Regions from separate parts of the Methylobacterium sp. Leaf466 genome, predicted to be linked through region 2. Evidence: predicted binding sites of a transcription regulator. Region 2 holds the regulator's gene; each other region holds the start of a gene.

Region 1 (2,263 bases), on a different contig from region 2:
GCGGGCCTCCTCCTCCGAATCCCAGGCGCCCGAGACCGTGACCTTCTCGCCGGCCACGTCCTCCGTGCGCAGGGTCTTGCCGAGACGGCCCTCGTTCTTGGCGATGAGCCCCGAGGCGGCCGAGAGGATGTGGCCGGTGGAGCGGTAGTTGCGTTCCAGCCGCACCACGGTGGCGCCGGGGAAGTCGTGCTCGAACCGCAGGATGTTGTCGACCTCGGCCCCGCGCCAGCCGTAGATCGACTGGTCGTCGTCGCCGACGCAGGCGACGTTGCGGTGGCCCAGCGCCAGCAGCCGCAGCCACAGGTACTGGGCGACGTTGGTGTCCTGGTACTCGTCCACGAGGATGTAGCGGAAGCGCTGCTGGTAGGTCTCGAGCACGTCCGGGTTCTCGCGCCAGAGCTTGAGGCACAACAGCAGCAGGTCGCCGAAATCCGCCGCGTTGAGGGTGGCGAGCCGGGCCTGGTAGGCGGTGTAGAGGGCGCCGCCCTTGCCGAAGGCGAAGGCCTGCGCCTCTCCCGGCGGCACCTGCTCGGGCGAGAGGCCCCGGTTCTTCCAGCCGTCGATGGTGGAGGACAGGGCGCGGGCCGGCCAGCGCTTCTCGTCGATACCCTGGTCGGCGATGACCTGCTTCATCAGGCGCAGCTGGTCGTCCATCCCCAGGATGGTGAAGTCGGACTTCAGGCCGACGAGCTCGGCGTGGCGGCGCAGGATCTTGGTGCCGATGGCGTGGAAGGTGCCGAGCCAGGGCATGCCCTCGCCCGCCGGGCCGATCAGCGCGCCGATGCGCAGCTTCATCTCGCGGGCGGCCTTGTTGGTGAAGGTCACCGACAGGATGTCGTAGGGCCGCGCCCGGCCGGTGGCGACGAGGTGGGCGATGCGGGTGGTGAGCACCCGCGTCTTGCCCGTGCCGGCGCCGGCCAGCACCAGCACCGGCCCTTCGGTGGTCTCCACGGCCCGGCGCTGCTCGGGGTTGAGCCCCTCGAGATAGGGCTCTCCCTGCGGCCGCAGGGACGCCATGGCACGCGCGGCGATGGAAGAACCGGTTTGCGAGGTCGGAGCGGGCGCGGGCGCCGCGCCGGGATGCTGTGTCATGCCCGCTTCCCTGGACCAAAACGCGAACGGCGTCGAGGGCGCGGCGCCCGCGCCCGGCGTCCAGGCTGCGACCACGCGGGGGTACTCTTCGCGCCTGCGTGGAACTTGGATTCCCGCCCCCGCGTCGACACATCGAGCCCAGTCGCCGCCTCATCCGAGCCTCGAGTCAGTCAGGACCGACCCATGCGCCTATCCCTCGCCACCGCCCTGTTCCTCGCCGCCGCCAGCCCGGCGCTCGCCCAGTTGTCGGGCAACCCCGACAGCCTGAACGCCACGAACGAGCGGCTCTCCAACCAGAGCCAGATCCGCGGCATCCAGCAGCAGCAGCAGTTCGAGAACAACCAGATGCGCATGCAGATCCAGCGCAACGACGCCTTCCGCGCGGCACCCGCGCCGACGATCGTCGTTCCGCCCCGGCGCTGAGGCCCGGCACTGAAGCGCGCCCCCGGCCCGTGTGCTATGCGCAGGCCCGGGGACGCGAGATGTGGCGCCGCGCCGTGGATGCGGCCGGGTGCGATCCATCGTCGAGCCCCGTGAACCGGCCCGGCGACGCGGGCGACACGGGAACAGAGACTGGTGCGTGACATCCTGACCGCGGTCGCGGGCGCCGTCATCGTCATCCTGGTGGCGGCCCTGGCGATCCCGCCGTTCTTCCCCTGGGAGGAGTACCGCACCCTGGTCGACCGGGCGATCTCGCGGTCCGTCGGTCTTCCCGCCCGCAGCGAGGGGCGGATCGGGGTGCGGTTCCTGCCCTCGCCGCGGCTGCGCCTCGACCGGCTCTCGCTGGGCGACGCCCGGGACACCGACAGGCCGTCCGTCGACCTCGGCTTCGTCAAGGCCGAGATCGGGCTGACGCCGCTCCTCTCCGGCGAGATCCGCTTCACCGAGACCCGTATCGGCCGGGCAGAATTGCGCCTGCCGGTGACCGACGGCGACAGCGTGATGCTGCCGGCAGCCCCCCTCACCGGCGAGGACGGGCTCGCCGTCGACGACCTCGCCATCCGCCAACTGGTGGTCACCACCATCGCCACCAGGACCGGCCGGACCGGCCAGATCCGTGCCGAGGACGTCCGCCTCGACGCGCCGCGGCTCACCGGCCCGTGGCGGGTCGCGGGCTCGCGCGGCGGCGTGCCGTTCCGCCTGTCCACCGGCCAACCCGATGCCGAGGGCC
Region 2 (2,263 bases):
GATGCGCAACGACATCTACGTCGACCGGGAGGGCGCGGGAGCCGCCGTTCGCGACCGGTCGGGCCGCCTGGCCGCGCTCGGGCGACCGCCGGCCTTCGTCATGGAGCAATGGCTGAAGGCGGAAGGCGATTCGCGCCAGGCCACGGACGTCATCGCCGCATCCCCGGCGCGCTGCGACCGGCTCGGCTGCACGATGGAGGCGCAGGACGGCCGCCGCATCGCGCTGCTCAAGGACCGCCGCGGCTTTCGCGAGGACTGCGTCCGGGCGGATATCCTGATCTCGCGTCTCGAAGCGCCGACTGCTTGTGCCGCCGCCGTCATCGTCGACAGACGCTTTTTGCGGGACCACGGCGCCACTGCGATCCGCCTGACGGACGGGGCACCGACACTGACGACCGCGCGTGCGCCCGGCGTCACCAAACCCTGGCGCCCGTCCACGGTGGCGCCAAGCCCGGCACCCACGCCGGACCCGGTGACGGCACCGGAAGCCACCGACGACGAAACGGTACCCGACACCCCTTCGTCGTCGCCGGCGGAGCGGCTTCAGTAGCGCCGCACGAGACTGACCAGGCGACCCTGGATGCGAACGCGGTCGGGGCCGAGCACCCGGGTTTCGTAGGCGGGGTTGGCCGCCTCCAGGGCGATGGACGAACCGCGGCGGCGCAGGCGCTTCAGGGTCGCTTCCTCGTCGTCGATCAGCGCGACGATGATGTCGCCGGTGTTGGCGGTCTCCTGCTTGCGGATGACCACAAGGTCGCCGTCGAGGATGCCGGCCTCCACCATCGAGTCACCGCGCACTTCGAGGGCGTAATGCTCGCCGCCCGACAGGAAGTCCGGCGACATCGCGATGGTGTGGCTCTGCTCCTGGATCGCCGAGATCGGTGTTCCCGCAGCGATCCGCCCCATCACCGGCACCATCACCGGCCGCCCCGCCTCGTCGGTGACACGCGCCATCGGCGGCTTGGCCATGGTCGGCCGCGCGACCGGCACATGGCTCTGTCCCGACTGGTCCCGACCCTTGCCGCCCTCGACCACGCTCGGCGTGAAACGCCGTGCCTCGACCGGTGCCTCGGACCGGGCCGGCATGGTGCCGCCGAGGCTCTCGGGCATCCGGATCACCTCGATCGCCCGGGCGCGATTGGGCAGGCGCCGCAGGAAGCCCCGCTCTTCGAGGGCGGTGATGAGACGGTGGATGCCGGATTTCGACTTGAGGTCGAGCGCGTCCTTCATCTCGTCGAAGGAGGGAGGAACACTGCTCTCCTGCATCCTCTGCTGTATGAACTGCAGCAGATCCAATTGCTTGCGCGTCAACATCCGACGACCCACACTCTCGCGACACCAACCGCGACACGACATCGCAGAAACAAATCACGAACAGGCTAGCCGTTCTTTAAGTGTTCTGCAAGGGTTCCGATCCGACCCGTGTCGTGATCGATCCGGAGGAAACGGACGCCGCTCGCCGTCGCGGCGGCGGGCCGGCGGCGCCCACGGGATACGGGTCGCGGCGCTGTGAATGGTCGGCGACCTCATGCGAGAAGACGGAGATCTCGACCGGGCTCGGGGAAACCGCCGCAACGCCGGACGGTGCCCGCAGACCCGAACACGGCCGCTCCGGTCGCCACCGCAGGAAGACTGATCCGTGATGCGCACCGACATGCCGACCCTGGTCCGCCTGGAGGACTACCGGCCGAGCGACCACCTCATCGACCGGGTCGACCTCGACGTCGTGCTGCATCCCACCGCGACCCGGGTGGTCTCCCGCCTCGGCCTGCGTCCCAACCCGGCCGGCCGCATCGGCTCACCGTTGGTGCTCGACGGCGAGGACCTCGTCCTCGTCCGCATCGCCCTCGACGGCAGGGTGCTCGACGCGGGATCCTTTTCCGTCGATGCCACCGGCCTGACCATCGCCGATCCGCCCCGGGCGCCCTTCACCCTGGAGATCGAGACCCGGATCGACCCGTCCGCCAATACCCGGCTCATGGGGCTCTACCGGTCGAACGGGGTCTATTGCACCCAATGCGAGGCCGACGGCTTCCGCCGGATCACCTACCTCCTCGACAGGCCGGATGTCCTGTCGGTCTGCACCACCCGGATCGAGGCGGACCGCGACGAGGCGCCGGTGCTGCTCGGCAACGGCAACCTGGTGAAGGCCGGCGAGGCGGGCCCCGGTCGCCATCATGCCGTCTGGCACGATCCCCACCCGAAGCCCGCCTATCTCTTCGCCCTCGTGGGCGGGCGCCTCGACCGGCTCGATCGGGCCTTC
Region 3 (2,263 bases), on a different contig from region 2:
GGACATCCGATGTCGGATGTGCGGGTTCAGACAGGCGAGGCCGGCCTCGGCGATTTATGTCAGTCTTGTTGACATATCTCAGCCCCATTGCTACCCGTCAACCCGTCCGGCCCCGGGCCGTCACGAGCCTGCGGCGTGAGTTCGGCCTTCGGCTGTTGACGTCTCCGGCGTGCCGGCCCTTCACCGTGCGGGGCCTGCCGGATCGCCCGTCGTGGACGGCGCCGTGGCCCCTGCATCCGCCGATCTCCCGGATGGCCCGGCGCATCGATCGCGCTCGCCGCGCCGAACTCTCCCTGCCGAGGAACCCGTCGCCATGTCCATGATCCCGTTCGACCAGCGTGAGGGCACCATCTGGTTCGACGGCGTGCTGGTGCCGTGGCGGGAGGCCAAGATCCACGTGCTCAGCCACGGGCTGCACTACGGCTCGTCGGTGTTCGAGGGCGAGCGGGCCTACGGCGGCGCGATCTTCAAGAGCGAGGCGCATGCCGCCCGCCTGATCCGTTCGGCCGAACTCCTCGACTTCAAGATCCCCCACACCGTCGCCGAGATCGTGGCGGCCAAGGAGCTGGTGCTGCGCACCAGCGGCCTGTCGGACGCCTACCTGCGCCCCGTCGCCTGGCGCGGCTCGGAGATGATGGGGGTGGCGGCCCAGGCCAACACCATCCACCTCGCCATCGCCGCCTGGGAATGGCCGAGCTACTTCGATCCGCAGACCAAGATGAAGGGCATCCGCCTGGATCTCGCCGACTACCGCCGGCCCGACCCGCGCACCGCCCCTTCCGCCTCCAAGGCGGCGGGCCTCTACATGATCTGCACGATCTCCAAGCACCGGGCCGAGAACAAGGGCTACGCCGACGCGCTGATGCTCGACTGGGAGGACAACGTCGCCGAATGCACTGGCGCCAACGTGTTCTTCGTGGCCGACGGGGTGATCCACACGCCGCTCGCCGACCGGTTCCTCAACGGCATCACCCGGCAGACGGTGATCGAACTCGCCCGCCGCCGCGGCGTCGAGGTGGTGGAGCGGCGCATCCGTCCCGAGGAGATGGCGGGCTTCTCCGAATGCTTCATCACCGGCTCGGCCGCCGAGGTGACGCCGGTGGCCGAGATCGGCCCCTACCGGTTCACGCCCGCGACCCTGACCAAGACCCTGATGGACGATTACACCGCCGAGGTTCAGCCCAAGGCCGAGGCGGCCTGAGGCGCCCGTGGCCGGACGCCCCGCCGTCCGGCCACCCTCCTCGGAACCCGCGCCGCCGACCGACGTTGGGGTGAGAACATTCCATGAACGAAGGTGAGCGTGCCATGACGAAGTCGAAGCCCTCCGCCCAGCAGGACGACGCCCGGCAGGCGGATTCCGAGCGAGCTGACCCCAAGCAGTCGAACCCCAAGACCGAGGGCGGCGACGCCTCGAACCGGATCAAGGACCCCGACCAGTGGACCACCGGCTCCGAGCCGATGACCGGCGCGCAGGCCTCCTACCTCAAGACCCTCACCGAGGAGGTCGGCGAGCCTGCGGCGTTCGAGCCCGATCTCGACAAGGCCGAGGCCTCCAAGCGGATCGACGCCCTGCGCCAGGAAGCCGGACGAGGCTGAGCGGTATTCCAGGTTGCGTTTCGCGGAATGGCTTAAGCGAAGCGAAACACCTGGCGTGATAGGAGGGGTCACGACGCACTGACTCCGCCACGGGAAACTGAGACGATGACTTCGCCTGTGGCCGAGACTCGCCCGGGAGCCGGGCGGCCTGGAGTGTTTCCCGTGAAACGGACCATCCTCCGCGCCGCCCGGGGCTTTCGCGCCGCCCAGGGTGGCGCCACGGCGATCGAATATGCGCTGATCGCCGGCCTGATCTTCCTCGCCGTGGTCGGCGGCATCAACAGCTACGCCAGCAACATGGGTGGGATGTACGGGAAGATCGAAACGGCCATGATCAACAAATAGCCGGCCGCCGGTCCGGTATCCCGGCGAAGCTCGGATTCTCGCCCAGGAATCCGTGACGTCTCGCGTCAGGCCTTCGTGCGAGGGCTCTTCCAGAACGAGTCGAACAGCGACTGCATCGCCTTGACGTTCTCCTGCTGGGCCTCGACGCCGGCATCGAACATCTGCTGCAGGATCGCGTAGGGCTCGCCCGCGACCGCCGAAGGATTCCCGGCCGCGTTGGGTTTCGTCTCCGCCCTGGACGCGGGCGGTGGCAGGGCCGCCGCCCCGGCACGGCGGGGCTTGGCCTCCACGGCGGCGGGCGGGGCCATCGCGCTGCTCCAGA

What was found. The regulator LexA, encoded in region 2, represses DNA repair genes until DNA is damaged. The targets are predictions, from matches to a motif close to TGTTCNNNNTGTGTTCNG.
Region 1: ASG59_RS17175 (UvrD-helicase domain-containing protein) is a predicted target of LexA. The motif match lies at 1,104-1,121, and genes of this name have one in related genera.
Region 3: ASG59_RS10815 (DUF3072 domain-containing protein) is a predicted target of LexA. The motif match lies at 1,274-1,291, and genes of this name have one in related genera.

Annotation. Positions count from the first base shown of each region.
Region 1 is NZ_LMRC01000034.1:215,730-217,992, forward strand. Features, by position in the region: gene ASG59_RS17175 (UvrD-helicase domain-containing protein) at 1-1,092, opposite strand, end outside; gene ASG59_RS17180 (hypothetical protein) at 1,276-1,515, shown strand; gene ASG59_RS17185 (AsmA family protein) at 1,669-2,263, shown strand, end outside.
Region 2 is NZ_LMRC01000012.1:122,433-124,695, forward strand. Features, by position in the region: gene ASG59_RS06945 (ComEC/Rec2 family competence protein) at 1-550, shown strand, start outside; gene lexA (transcriptional repressor LexA) at 544-1,314, opposite strand; gene pepN (aminopeptidase N) at 1,643-2,263, shown strand, end outside.
Region 3 is NZ_LMRC01000023.1:268,925-271,187, reverse strand. Features, by position in the region: gene ASG59_RS10825 (MarR family transcriptional regulator) at 1-6, opposite strand, end outside; gene ASG59_RS10820 (branched-chain amino acid aminotransferase) at 314-1,201, shown strand; gene ASG59_RS10815 (DUF3072 domain-containing protein) at 1,306-1,596, shown strand; gene ASG59_RS10810 (Flp family type IVb pilin) at 1,759-1,941, shown strand; gene ASG59_RS10805 (DUF937 domain-containing protein) at 2,007-2,263, opposite strand, start outside.